DNA from 3 places in the Desulfitobacterium sp. THU1 genome. Region 2 is predicted to be linked to each of the others. Evidence: riboswitches for the same ligand, from Rfam matches in the RefSeq annotation. Region 2 holds a riboswitch; each other region holds the start of a gene.
The links. Region 2 has a riboswitch for molybdenum cofactor ahead of mobB (molybdopterin-guanine dinucleotide biosynthesis protein B). Riboswitches for the same ligand answer to the same signal wherever they lie in the genome.

Region 1: another riboswitch for molybdenum cofactor. It lies ahead of AAC978_RS14640 (molybdopterin-binding protein); the one in region 2 lies ahead of mobB (molybdopterin-guanine dinucleotide biosynthesis protein B).
Region 3: another riboswitch for molybdenum cofactor. It lies ahead of moaA (GTP 3',8-cyclase MoaA); the one in region 2 lies ahead of mobB (molybdopterin-guanine dinucleotide biosynthesis protein B).

What each region holds. Positions count from the first base shown of each region.
Region 1 covers NZ_JBBWUA010000024.1:33,573-38,366, reverse strand. The annotation lists gene AAC978_RS14655 (M42 family metallopeptidase) at 1-610, shown strand, start outside; gene AAC978_RS14650 (4Fe-4S dicluster domain-containing protein) at 791-1,384, shown strand; gene AAC978_RS14645 (Crp/Fnr family transcriptional regulator) at 1,389-2,093, opposite strand; molybdenum cofactor riboswitch at 2,288-2,422, shown strand; gene AAC978_RS14640 (molybdopterin-binding protein) at 2,416-3,438, shown strand; gene AAC978_RS14635 (NifB/NifX family molybdenum-iron cluster-binding protein) at 3,503-3,892, shown strand; gene AAC978_RS14630 (hypothetical protein) at 4,004-4,129, shown strand; gene AAC978_RS14625 (PRK06851 family protein) at 4,262-4,794, shown strand, end outside.
Region 2 covers NZ_JBBWUA010000017.1:34,870-39,663, reverse strand. The annotation lists gene AAC978_RS12645 (4Fe-4S binding protein) at 1-653, shown strand, start outside; gene AAC978_RS12640 (class I SAM-dependent methyltransferase) at 767-1,390, opposite strand; molybdenum cofactor riboswitch at 1,713-1,843, shown strand; gene mobB (molybdopterin-guanine dinucleotide biosynthesis protein B) at 1,936-2,451, shown strand; gene AAC978_RS12630 (FecCD family ABC transporter permease) at 2,540-3,520, shown strand; gene AAC978_RS12625 (ABC transporter ATP-binding protein) at 3,517-4,299, shown strand; gene AAC978_RS12620 (ABC transporter substrate-binding protein) at 4,322-4,794, shown strand, end outside.
Region 3 covers NZ_JBBWUA010000004.1:170,677-175,470, reverse strand. The annotation lists gene AAC978_RS05975 (NYN domain-containing protein) at 1-341, opposite strand, end outside; gene AAC978_RS05970 (MogA/MoaB family molybdenum cofactor biosynthesis protein) at 473-970, opposite strand; gene AAC978_RS05965 (MOSC domain-containing protein) at 970-1,404, opposite strand; gene moaC (cyclic pyranopterin monophosphate synthase MoaC) at 1,442-1,927, opposite strand; gene moaA (GTP 3',8-cyclase MoaA) at 1,930-2,901, opposite strand; molybdenum cofactor riboswitch at 2,988-3,112, opposite strand; gene mobA (molybdenum cofactor guanylyltransferase) at 3,298-3,912, opposite strand; gene fdhF (formate dehydrogenase subunit alpha) at 4,228-4,794, opposite strand, start outside.

The DNA.
Region 1 (4,794 bases), on a different contig from region 2:
TCGGGAAGAAGCAAAAACTCGTGTTTCAATCGGGGAAAGTGCCGTTTTTGCCGGGAATTTCACTAAACAAGGAAAACGGATGACTTCCAAAGCTATGGATGATCGAGTAGGCTGTTTTGTTGCTATTGAAGTACTGAAACGTCTAAAGACAGATCATGAAGTATATTTTGTGTTTACTGTTCAAGAGGAGGTAGGGGTCCGCGGTGCCCAAACAGCTGCTTTTGCCCTCGAACCTGATTTAGCAATTGCCTTGGATGTTACGGGGACAGGGGATACCCCCAAAGCACACCCCATGGATGTGAAACTAGCTCATGGTGCGGCTATTAAAGTCTTTGACCGCTCGATGATTACCCATCCCAAAATCAAGGCTTGGATGGCTCATACAGCAGAGCAACATAATATCTCTTATCAGTGGGAGGTTCTCGAATATGGTGGTACTGATTCCGGAGCGATCCATTTGAGCAAGGGAGGGATTCCCTCCGGTGTAATATCTATCCCTACCCGTTATATCCATAGCCCCTCCGAGACCGTAGATCAAGGAGATATCGAAGGGGCTGTCCAGTTGCTTCTGGCTCTATTGGAAGGTCCTGCAGAGCTATCCATACTGTAAACAAAGGGCCTTTTTCAAACACCATACCTCATGAGAATGCCGGTTCTTGACCAAATTTATGGCAAAGAACCGGCATTCTCATGGTTTATTAAGAAGTGTGACTCAGGACACATCTAAATTAGGGTTGGATGGTAAAATGGATTAGAATGATTTAGTATATTGCAAGTGGGGGAAATAGTAATGACCGAAGAAGGTTTTGTACTCGAACACTGCCGTAAAAATTGCGTTAAATCTACGCAGGACTGGTCGTTGCTCTACGAGCAGCTCAATCAGCTTTTTCAGGATATGAATTTTTCAACACATTTAGCGACGAAATTTTCTTCGGTTCACTATCATCATCTGCCGAAAATCGGCTTAGCCGGTTGTCCTAATGCATGTTCGCAACCCCAGATTAAGGATATAGGTATTATCGGCTATCTATTACCGAAATTCACGGATGACCACTGTACCGGCTGTCAAGCCTGCATCCGTTCTTGTCAAGAAAAAGCCTTAACTTGGCAAGAGGGTTTAGTGTTTAATGAAGAGCTCTGTCTTGGTTGCGGGGATTGTATTCGCACTTGCAAGACAGGTAAGATAGTATCTGGAGAGTCTGGCTGGAATCTTTATTTGGGAGGTCGTCTCGGCAGGAAGCCTAAGTTAGCTCGCCTTTCTAAGGAGAAGTTTCGAAGCGATAAGGTTTATCAAAAAATTGGTTTACTACTAGAAGACTATCTGGAAAACTGCCTTCCCAACGAAAGGCTTACCCATTTTCTCGACCGTCGTACCGAGTTGTAAATGCTTAAAGGGAGTTTTGACGGTCATGAATCCATTCCTGTAGTTGCTCAAGACTAAGTACCGTGATGAGCTTTTTCTCAATCTTCAAGATTCCCAGGTCTTTAAGCTCACCCAGAATACGACTTACGGATTCTCGGGCTAAGCTACACATTCCCGCTAAATCTGTGGCAGAGAGGGGAATAGTAATATTTATTCCTTCGTCCGTCTCTTGTCCATGGACATGTGCCAAAGCAAATATTTTTGCACCTAAACGGGATCTGGCATCCCCAAGAGCTATATTCTTGATTTGACGATAGGCGCGGCGAAGATCCAAAGCCATATTTTGATAAAAAGGCCATAGGTCGGAAGGGTTTTCCTTAAGATACTGGAGAAGGATTCTCCGTTCTAACACAAATACCTCCGATGTTTCGGTAGTAATGACTGCATAAGGATATACCTTGCTATCAAATATGACCTCTGGGAAAAAGGCAGGGGCTTGAAGAATCCGAAAAATCTTCTCAGTAAATTCGCTCATCAATAAGATTTGCACTCGGCCTTTGAGCAAAAAGTAGACATAATTACCTTCCTCACCGGTGAAGAAAAGAAATTGCTTCGCAGCAAATTGCCTGATCCTTCCATGGGACGCACAGTATTCCCAGAATGATTCAGGTAGCTTTTCCCAAAGGGGATCCTTATGAAATATTTCGAATCCAGTTTTATTGACTGTCATGGGGAATGGGTCACCTCTTTTCAAGTAAATCAATGGCCTGATCGATTGTCTAATTAGTAAAAATTCGCTACGGACTTAAATAAACCCTCTTATGGATTACGATAATAACGGACACTAATAATATTTGATACGGATAATAACGGCAATATTATTAATGTCCTATTATTTTATTTCCCATAATGAAGTTTTAGTTTATAATAATAGTAACCCGAGCCTAATAGCCTAAGGGTTTTTCTATGGTGTTAGGCCGTTTCAGAATTCTGAAACCGGGGTGTGTTTAGAAATGAACATGCCTTCTGCATACGAAAAGGAGGAAAAATCAATGCAAAAGATCAAGATACAGGATGCCATTGGGGCTGTGCTTATGCACGATATGACTCAAATTATTCCCGGAAAGACCAAGGATGCTCGTTTCAGAAAGGGTCATGTAATCAAGGAAGAAGATATCCCGGTACTCCTTAGTATGGGAAAAGAACATATCTATGTATGGGACCAGAAACCGGGACTTATACACGAGGATGAAGCAGCAGAGCGTCTGGCGAAAGCCGTAGCTGGACCGGGGTTAAAATTTAGTGAGACAAAAGAGGGCAAGGTCAATTTGATTGCCGAACTAGATGGCTTAATCTATGCATCCGAGGAAGGTATTTACGCTTTAAATTCTATTGAACATATTATTCTTGCTACGTTGCACAATCATCGTCCGGTTAAAAAGGGCGATAAAATTGCCGGTACACGAGTTGTACCTTTAATGATTGACGAAAAAGTTATTCTGGAAGCAGAGGAAATTACTCGTCAGTTTAAAGAACCCATCCTCCAAATTCGCCCCCTCCAATCGAAAAAGGTTGGGGTGGTTACTACTGGAAGTGAAGTATACCACGGTAGAATTCAAGATAAATTTGGACCTGTGCTCCAAGGGAAGGTGGCCGAATGGGGTTCCGAGCTCTTGGGACAAACCTTTGCCGATGATAATGTGGAAATGATTCAAGAACGCATCCGTGAACATATTGCTCAGGGAGCAGAAATGGTCCTTGTAACGGGGGGAATGTCTGTAGATCCAGACGATTTGACGCCAACTGCTATCAAAGGACTAGGAGGGGAACTGGTGACTTATGGTACCCCTGTGCTTCCTGGGGCAATGCTTTTACTGGCTTATTTAGATGATATTCCCATCATGGGATTGCCGGGTTGTGTGATGTACTCTCGGAAAACGGTCTTTGACCTTGTCGCTACGCGGATTCTTGCTGGAGAGCGTCTGACCCGACTAGAAATCGCCAAATACGGGCATGGAGGATTGTGCTTAGAATGTCCCCAATGTACCTATCCTCATTGTTCCTTCGGAAAATAAACAAACACCCCAAACGTATTGCCAGGCAAGTATTTTATCCAGTTTCGAAAGGTAGGTTTATATGATGAACAGAAAAATTGCCATTCCGACAGAAGGGGAACTTGTGAACGCGCATTTTGGTCGCAGTCAAGCCTTTACTCTCTTTGAGATTCAAGAGGGAAAGGTTTCCGGCCAAGAACGCATCGATACAGCAAATTTTCAGCATCAACACGAAGGGATTGCCCAACTCTTAAAGTCTAAAGGAGTTGAGACCGTTATTTGTGGGGGAATTGGGCCGGGAGCTATCAGCGGCCTTGAAAATGCTGGACTAGAAATCCTTCGCGGAGCTAATGGACCGGCAAGCGCTGTCGCCCAATCCTATGCTGACGGAACCTTTGTTTCTTCTAATGCTGTTTGCAACCATAATCATGATCACGGACACAATCATGATCACGGGCATCACCATCACCATTGATTGATTTTTTCGCTCAAGGCAAAACTACATCAAAACTGCATATTGAAGTGAGAATATACTCAGAATAAGTATGGGTGCTCAAACTATGGCGTAGAAAGGGCGGATTTTGGCATGGGAAAACATAAAAAAGTATCGCGTCCCAAATCTCCTGTTACCGTGAGAGACCCGCATTATCAAGAATATGATATGCAGAAGGAACGGAACATCTACGACTATAAAGGGTACAGGCATCCTTAACTCATGGAGAGGGATCAGCGTAAGCTGGTCCTCTTTTTATATTTTGATGGGGAATCTTTTCTTGTCACCCATTAGCCTGCAGCTGAATACTATTATTGATGCAGGAACATTCCTTTGGAAAGGGGAGTCAATATGTCGAAAAATCCAGTGATTAGAAAAATGTTCCCCGGTGGTGTGACTTATCTTGGTTTTCATTCTTATTACAAGTACTTAGCTGATACTGATGCGACCCATATCTATATTATTAAAGGTGGACCCGGGGTAGGAAAGTCGACCTTTATGAAAAAAATCGGGGAAGAGATGCTTAAGGCTGGCTATGATCTAGAATATCATTGCTGCTCCTCTGACAATAATTCGATTGATGGGATTGTTGTGCCAGAATTAGGAATTGCCTTATTAGATGGTACTTCTCCCCATATCGTCGATCCGCAAACCCCAGGAGCTGTGGACGAAATCATTAATTTAGGAGAGTACTGGGACGATTCTTTAATTATCCCGCACAAAAAAGATATTATTGACTGCAACAAAGAGATTAGCCGTTGCTTTCAGAGTGCTTATTTTGCCTTAAAAGATGCCAAAAACGCCATGGATGAATGGGAGTTCTATATTCAACCGCATCAAAACTGGCAGGGAATCAATCAGCTTTACTTAAACCTTAGTCGTGA
Region 2 (4,794 bases):
TTCTCGCCTGCCCTAAAAAAGGTGCCCTAGAAGTTAAAGTCGCCCATAAGGTCAGCCACCCCTTGCTGACACTAGCCATAGTTGTTGGGTTATTCTTTGGGACGGTTTTGGTCGCCGATGCGACAGGGAACTTCCAGACCATACCTGCTCCTTTAAAAGAAGGGGAGATCATCCCTGTTTCTGAGGTCAAAGGGTATTACACCATTGAGGAAGCGGCCTCAGCGACAGGTTTATCCCTGCCCGAACTCTATGAAAAGCTTGGAATTCCGGAAAAAGTTGCCAAGTCTACAAAGATGAGCGAAATTTCTCAGGAAGCTCCGGAATATGACTTTGATGCTGCAAAAGAGAAGGCTGAGCTAGAGGAGAGCTCAGCTGTGTCTGAGGTGAGCAAAGAGGAGCAGGGGGTAAGCAATGGAGATTTACAGGCGGAAAAGTCTGAAGCTGATAATAACCCTAATAAAGTCGATGTGAGTGGGATTAAGGGTTCGATGACCATACGCGAAGCAGCAGAGAGCTTAAAGATGGATCTAAATGAGTTCTACCAACTTTTTAAAATACCGGATGGAGTTCCTGCTCAAACCCAAATGAAGTCGATTGAAGAGGTGTCGCCAGGATATAGTTTCAGTCAGATTAAGGAATATTTAAAACAATAATCATCGCCACCGATGCAGAAGCCACCATTATGGAGAAATATATGACTTTACAACGACAACATTTCGATTAGGAGGCAATTTCTAACTTTCAAGCATGGATGGGGAAATGCCAGCTAAATCGCCCGACAGATATACCATGACGAATGGGGACCCGTGGGGATGATATCAATTTGGTCAAAGACTTCCTTAAGCTCTGACTCCACTTGCTTAATAAAGTTGAAATAATCACCGCCCTCTAGGGTTTCTGCCATATCCGTGATGAAGGAGCGATTTTGGTTATAATCAATAAGGATCACATATTCTTTTGCCACCCTGTTCATCTCCCTGTACATGGCTTTTCTCTGCTCGGCATTTAATCCATGGGCAACAAAAGAAGCTAGGGTCACATCAAAGCTTTGATCAGGAAAGGGTAGGCCGGCTAGCACGTCGGCTCGCACGAGCGGAATCTCTAGATTGGCGAGCTTTTTTGTAGCGACGCCAAGCATGCCTCGACTGGGCTCCACCCCGGTAATTTCCCATCCCTGATTTTGCAGTACATAACATAAAGCACCTGTACCACACCCCACATCCAAGGCTTTTGGGCATATAGGTAAGGGGAACTCTTGCTTGACCTTTTCCAGATTCATCTGATACCTGCGAGTTTGATAATTAAAGTAAAGCCCATACACCGGCGCGATCCGGTCAAACAGAGTAATCCCTCGGTCGTCGTTGGTTCTGCTACTATTATTTTGTGCCATAGGATTTCTGCCTCCTATAGTTATTTTCACCGACAATATTTGTTTCCATTCTATCATTTACCAAGACACCATGGCGAGGAAAAAGCGCAGTCACCAATGCCCTCCTACGTGAGCAACACGTTTGGAGGGCATTTCGTCTATGCGTGAGTAAGACTCTCTTTTTCATATTGAAAAAGAGAGTCTCATTATGGAACGAGTTTGTAGCCTTTAGAAAAGCTAGAGCCCTGAGAAATAGCGATCTGAAGGGCTTTCGTTGACTGGCACGGTTCTTGCTATATTAGTGATTAAGTGCACTTGATTTCAAACCATTGGACCGTGAGCTAATTAAATAGCACTCCGAGCCTTATTGCCTACGGGTAAACTATGGCAATAAGGCCTGGGTAGATTACCCACAGGGATGATTGAGAAATCGAACATCCCCCCGATATGGAAAGGAGGAAATGAAGCCGATAAGGCACTTCTTCATGTATCTCAATTTTCGTAGAAGTGTCTTTCTTTATTGGGAAACTCAAAAGAATCCTAAACTATGTGAGGAGGCAGAAAAGATGATGAATGATAATACGCCGGTTATTTCTTTTGTAGCTCCATCTGGTACCGGAAAAACCACCTTGTTAGTAAAAGTAGTGGCTAGGTTAAAACAGGATGGGATAAAAATTGCTACTATTAAACATGATGCCCACCGCTTTGATATGGATGTGCCGGGCAAAGATTCCTGGAAAATGGCACAAGCAGGGGCCGATATAGTCATGATCGCCTCGGCGGAGAAAATAGCTCTTATTCAAAAGATTGATGAAGAAAAGGAGCTGGATGATTTAATCAGCCGAATCGATAAGGTGGATATTATTCTCACTGAAGGTTTTAGAATAAGTGGGAAACCCAAAATTGAAGTTCATCGTTGCGCCCGCAGCGAGCATCTTATTTCTGAGCCCCAGGAGCTCTTAGCCATTGCCAGTGATAAAGTCTGGAGTATCGGTGTTCCTTGTTACCACATTGAAGACGTAGAAGGCATTGTCAGGGCAATAAAATTTTATATGGAAACTTATAATAAAAATATTAAGTAGAGAGGAGGTCTTTGCTTAAAAAATGGAAGCAAAGTATAGCAGCTCATTCCATAGTGACAGATCGAGCAGATTAAGGCCGATTCTGTTAATGATCATTATCATATTTTTATCAATCATCGCACTTTCTGTCGGTAGATATCCCATTCACCCAGTGGATGTTTGGGGTACATTGGCAAGACAACTATTTGGCGTTGAAACTACAGTATCTTCCACGGTTCAAACCATCATCTTCGATATCCGTATTCCGCGCATTCTCGGTGCTATTCTGATCGGTTTTGCTTTATCCGTTTCCGGTGCGGCTTTTCAGGGTACATTCAGAAACCCACTGGTTTCTCCAGATATTTTAGGTGTATCCGCAGGTGCTGGGTTTGGAGCGACCTTGGCCATCCTTTATTCTTGGGGTAGTCTGGGGATCACAGTATCCGCTTTTGTCTTTGGTCTGTTAGCTGTAGGGCTTACTTATTTTATCGGCAACAAAATAAAAAATTCGGGTGAGATAACCCTTATCCTGGTTCTTGGTGGCATGTTAGTCGGGACGGTTTTTACCTCATTGGTTTCTCTGATTAAATGTGTGGCAGACCCTTATGAAAAACTACCGGCAATTACCTATTGGCTGATGGGTAGTTTGAGTTCTATCCAAATGAAAGATATCACTATGGTTCTTCCGTGCATGATCATTGGCATTATTCCCCTCTGGCTTTTGCGCTGGAAGTTAAACCTCTTGGCCTTTGGTGATGAAGAGGCCAAGAGTATGGGAGTCGACACAGATAGATTACGTTTGATCGTCATTATTTGTGCAACCTTTCTCACTGCTACTGCAGTTTCCATCAGCGGCATGATTGGCTGGGTTGGTCTGGTTATCCCTCATTTCGCCCGAGCAATCACAGGGCCTAATTACCAGAAGTTGCTCCCTGTATCCATATTGGTGGGGGGATCTTTCTTGCTTGTGGTAGATACCTTAGCTCGCAGTTTATTGTCAATGGAGATTCCTTTAGGGATTCTAACCTCTCTGATTGGGGCTCCCTTCTTCGTTTATCTCTTATCACATAGTAGGAGGGGTTGGAATTGAGTTTAGAAATAAGAAACCTTTCCTTTGGTTATAATCAAAGGCTAACTTTTGAAAACGTATCCTTTACGGTAGAAAAAGGGGAGGTTGTCTGTTTGCTTGGGGCAAATGGCGCTGGCAAGACAACGTTGTTCAAGACGGTTTTAGGACTATATCAAGCTAGGCAGGGGCAGGTGATTATTAATGGTAAGGACGTAAGTCATAGTAGTCGTCGAGAACTTGCCAAAGTCATGGGTTATGTTCCTCAAAACCACATTCCCCCTTTTCCCTATTCTGTGATGGATGTAGTTCTCATGGGGAGGACGGCTCACATTAATAATTACGCGGTCCCTTCTGATCGCGATCTAGAGCTTGCTCAAGAGGTTATGAGGAATGTAAATATTTCCTACTTAGAGGATAAAAATTACACGGAAATCAGCGGTGGTGAACGGCAGTTGGTTTTGATTGCTCGAGCCCTGGCCCAGCAGCCGCAGATTTTAGTCATGGACGAGCCGGCTTCAAGTCTTGATTACGGTAACCAAATCCGGCTGCTCAGCCATGTCAAACGTCTAGCTAAACAGGGACTCAGTATTATTATGTCAACCCATTCCCCCGAGCATGCCCTTTATTGTGATGCTAAGGTAATTATGTTGAAGGATGGTCATATTTTGTGCTCGGGCGCAGCGGAGGAAGTGATTACTGAAGGAAATTTGCACAAGATTTATGGTATTGATGTGGAGATCACTAATGCCACGGTAAAAAACGGTGAACAAAAGAAAATCTGTATTCCAGTCGTAGCCTAAAATTAAAGGAGGATATAGCGTCATGAAACGAAAAGCTTTTATCAGTATTACCCTAGCTTTATTCCTAGTGACTTTTTTGGCTGGATGCAGTCAGCAAGGAAGCAGTCAAGGGCAAAGCGAGCAACCCCCCAGTGCGAAGAATCAGGTGATTACGGATATGGCCGGCCGTCAAGTTGAAGTGCCGACGATCATCAACAAGGTATATTCCACTTCAGCTACGGGTAGTGTTTTTCTATATACTTTATCACCCCAAAAACTCGCCGGTTGGAATAGTAAATTGAGGGATGATGAGAAACGATTTGTCGCCACAGAATATCAGAATTTACCGGATCTAGGACGGTGGAAAGGAACTACGCCTACAGGAAGTATTGAAGAATTGCTCAAGGCTGCTCCGGATATCATTATAAGTGTAGGAGATGTATCTCCTGAATATATCGGTGAAGCGGATGAGATCCAGAAGCAGACTGGAATTCCAGTGCTTATGATCGATGGCAG
Region 3 (4,794 bases), on a different contig from region 2:
AGGAGAATAACATCAAAGGCAGAGGTGCGAGTCAATAGGATTTCTTGGGCCTCCAGAATTAGTTCTATATCTGCAGCATTTCGCCGTAGCAGGGTACTAGAAAAACTGTTCTTTCCATAAATATGACGTGTATAGACATTATTTTTTTCAAAGAGAGTCTGAGTTCGCCAGAATTCCTCGCGATCAAAATTAGCATATAGATAAATAGCCGATAGCTCATAGCTATTTTTTTCAACATAAAGTTGAATGGAACCCATGAGAATTTCGGGTGTTAATTCATACCCTTGTTCAAAGAGTCCTGTCCATATATTTTCGTAATCAATAAAAGCAATGGCTTTCAAAACAAAATCACCCCGTTTCCACCTGCTTACTATAGAATACGCAGGGTTTGTACAGGGGTGACAAGCATGCACATTTAGTTTGATTTCGAAGTCCTTACTTTGCAACTTTTGAGTGTCAATTCAATCTTTAATTATTGTGAAGGAGTTGCACACTCGCTAGCTTCGCCTTTAAGAATCTGGATTCCATGTGGCAAAGCTGGAACAAGGGCTGCCCAACACTCTTTAACCGCTTTAGGGGAGCCTGGCATATTGATGATTAATGTCTTCTTGCGTAAGACAGCAACGGCACGGCTTAACATAGCCTTCGGAGTGATTTTGTAGCTTTCATAACGCATTACTTCGGCAATTCCTGGAACCAGACGATCAGAGATAGAAATGGTGGCTTCCGGAGTAACGTCACGCAAAGAGAAGCCTGTGCCACCTGTGGTTAGAATAAGATCTAAACCATTCACATCTACCCATTCTTTCATAGTCTGTGCCAAAATTTCTTGGTCATCTGGAACGATGGTATACAAAACTACCTCTCCGCCGATTTCTTTGACGAGATCTTTCAAAACAGCTCCGGAAAGATCCTCTCTCTGACCTTGCGAGCCTTTATCGCTAGCGGTAATGACCCCGACTCTTAACATTACTCCATCACCTCTACGACATCTCCGACACTAATCGGTCCACCTTCTAAAACACGGATAAAGATTCCTTCCTTAGGCATAACACAGTCACCTGCTTGATAGTAGATAGCACATCGAGTATGGCACTCTTTCCCGATCTGAGTCACTTCCCCAACACCGGACTCGCCGATCTTGACTTTCGTGCCAATGGGCAAGCTGACGAGGTCAATCCCCTCTGTGGTCAGGTTTTCAGCGAAATCCCCCGGTCCAACATCAAGTCCCATATCTTGCATTTTCTTAATGCTTTCCATCGCCAATAAGCTTACTTGCCGGTGCCAATCTCCACCATGAGCATCTCCTTCAATCCCGAAGTTTACCTTTAGTACCCCTTCGCCCACATTTTTCTTTCGCATACCTTTTTTCTCACTGGTACATACTGCAATAATTTTAGCCATTTTCTTTTCCTCCAAATTCTTACTCGAGTTCATAGCTTCACCCGTTATGATCTTCTTTCCGAACGAAATGTCCGCTCTTGCCTCCGGTTTTCTCCATAAGGCGAATCTCTCCGATAACCATCGTTTTATCAATGGCTTTGCACATGTCATATATAGTCAAGGCCGCTACACTGACTGCCGTCAGTGCTTCCATCTCGACCCCCGTCTTCCCAGTAACTTTGACGATCCCTTCAACTTCGATGGTCCTGGGAGGAACGATCTCAAAGTTCAGCTTCGCCCCGGTGATAGCTAGAGGGTGGCACATGGGAATAAGCTGAGACGTTTGCTTTGCTGCCATAATTCCAGCCACTTGGGCTACCGCTAGAACATCACCTTTGGCGATCTGCCCCGAGCGAATTCTTTCCAAAGTTTCCGGCTGCATTTCTATCTTACCTCGAGCTGTCGCTACCCGCATGGTCTCCGACTTATCTGAGACATCGACCATCTTTGCCCGACCTTCTTCATCAAAGTGCGTTAACTCCATCATTATCCTCCAATCTGAGACATGATCCGCTGATCTTGCCAAGCTTCATTATTCATGTGATGCTCTGCCGGTTTATACCAAATGGCCTCTGACAAAGCTTGTTTGACTTCTTCATCACTCTTGTCAGATCTCAGCAATTTGCGAAAATCTAATTCATTCGCGCTATGCAGGCACAAACGCAACTTCCCATCAGGTGTTAAACGGACCCGATTGCAGGTGTTACAAAAATGTTTGCTTAGAGCACTGATAAAACCAATGCTGCCTTTAAAACCTTCAGAAGTGATATATTCTGCAGGACCACCACCTCGAATATCATGAGTCGGTTTAAGGCCCTCTAGACCAAGCTTCTCTTTCATCTCATCAATCGACACGAACTCGTTACGTTTATCTGAGCTAACGCCAATCGGCATAAGCTCAATAAAACGCACATGGAGCGGATAATCGCGAGCCAATTCCATAAAACGAGGTAGCTCATGGGTATTTAGATCGCGCACTACCACAACATTGAGTTTTACGGGATGAAGACCAACCTCTAAGGAACGATGAATGCCCTCTATGACTTTGTTAACATCCCCTCCCCGAGTTATTTCTCTGAATTTTTCAGGGTTGAAGGTATCAAGACTAATATTGACTCTGCTGACCCCGGCCTTTTTTAAATCCGCAGCCATTTCCGGAAGTAGCAGACCGTTGGTTGTAATCATTAGATCCTCTACTCCCGGGATTTGCGATGCTTCTTGCAAAAAGTCGAGAACTCCTGCCCGAACTAGTGGCTCTCCCCCAGTGATGCGAAACCGTTTGAATCCAAGAGAAGTACTAATCTGCATAACGCGTAAAATTTCTTCATAGGACAAAATAGAATCATGGGGAATCCATTGGACTCCTTCAGCCGGCATGCAATATTGACAGCGTAGGTTGCAGCGGTCTGTAATGGAAATCCTCAAATATTCAATCTTGCGCTGATATTGATCTTGCATAGATTTCCTCACCCTTCATCTTTTACTATCTACCCTACAAGCAAATAAAAAAAGCTCCACGGTCTGTACAACCGCGGAACTATCCCGCATTTACTACAGACTCCTTTCCAAATGGGAGGCAAGACCGTTTCCAGTCATACCCGGTGCTTTCACACAGTCTGGTCAACCATAGTAAAACTTTAGGTCACCAGTTTCGGAGCATAAAACGTATTTAATTAAGCATTAAGAAGAAACTCTTCTTATATTAGTCTTATTGTTATATTCCTATTACATTTGTATTCGATTTATATCTATGATTCATATTATAAATGATATTTTATATTTAGTATACACCATTTTTCCATTTGTGAAAAGCGATTCTATCAGCATACCCCTGTGAGAAAATTTGCCATTGTGTCAAGACATCTGTTGTTTTTTTAGCGCTAAACACTCTTGGGGAGTATTGACGCTACTTAAATTCAGTTGAATCTCTGGAAAGTCTCGAAAATCTTCTTCTCTTAGAAAGTGAACGCTACACAGACGAAAAACGTCTCTCAAGCTTAAGCGGTTGGCCATTAACTGCTTTTCAATGACGGGCAGGCAGCTTTTATGGTAGAAGGCATGGAGAGGATAAAATCCTCCACCTATCTCCGGGGCCAAAATATCCTTTTCGTCAATCTCCCTGGCCATGAAACGAATCACTTCCGAGTTCAAGAAGGGCATATCACAGGCTACAAAAAATGTATGATCATAGCGGGCTACTCTTAGACAAGCTTCTAAACCTCCAAGAGGACCCCGATCCGGATAGTTATCCTTAACCACCTGAACATCATAGCTAGCGTATAACTCTGGATGATTGCTGCTAACGACTACTTCCGAAAAAACCATCCTTAATGCAGATAGACTTCTCTCAATAAGTGGTACGCCATCCCATTCGATAAAGGCCTTATTGCTTCCCATGCGGGAACTTTTACCTCCAGATAAGATTATTCCAGTCATGGGCAAAAGGTGTTGTCCGTGATTAGCACCCATCACATATGTCTCCTTTGCACTATCAATGCTTTAAATCTGTCTTTATTGTAACACAGGCAAACCCTTACTATAAAGTAGAAGTGTCAAGGGTATACACTGAATGAATACCCTTGACACTCCTGTAAACTTATCCCATATACGGGCTAGTCAATTAGTCAATTCCCTAATATGAGTTAAAACTCAGCCTGTCGCGAGTTTCCTTTATCCTCTCAGCGCACATAGGAAACTAGCTTGCTTGCGTTGACTTGTCCTCCTCTATGAGGGAAAGTCAACTAAGCACCAGACAAAGCGAGCTCTGTCTGGTGCAAGTTTCCCTTATCGTGCAGGTTGCTTTAGTGGTTCCACCCGCACACCGCAGACCTTATACTCATAGGTCTTAGTTACTTTATCATACGCCCCGTTCGTCAAGACATTCGTCGGAGACTCCTTGTAATGTAGGGTCATAAAGAGAACTCCTGGTGGGACTCGTTTGGTTACCCAGACCTTAGTCACTACCTCACCGCGGCGGGAAACTACTTTAACTATTTCACCGTCTTGGATCCCCAATCGTTTAGCATCCTTAGGATTAAGCTCAGCCAATTCCTCTGGCGCATGCTCATCCAGCGCCGCTGAAAAACGGGTGGAGATATTGTAGTGTTGCAGCTTACGGCCCGTGGTCAGTAGGAATGGATACTCTTCATCAGGCAGCTCATCCGGCACTTGATGCTCAATCGCCATGAACAAGCCTTTGCCGCGAGTAAATTTCCCTTCATGCAGGAATTTTGTTCCCGGATGCTCGGCATGGGGAACCGGCCATTGCAGACCCTGATTGCCCAGACGTCCATAGGTGATTCCAGCAAATGCAGGCGTCAGAGTAGCAATCTCCTGCATGATTTCCGCCGG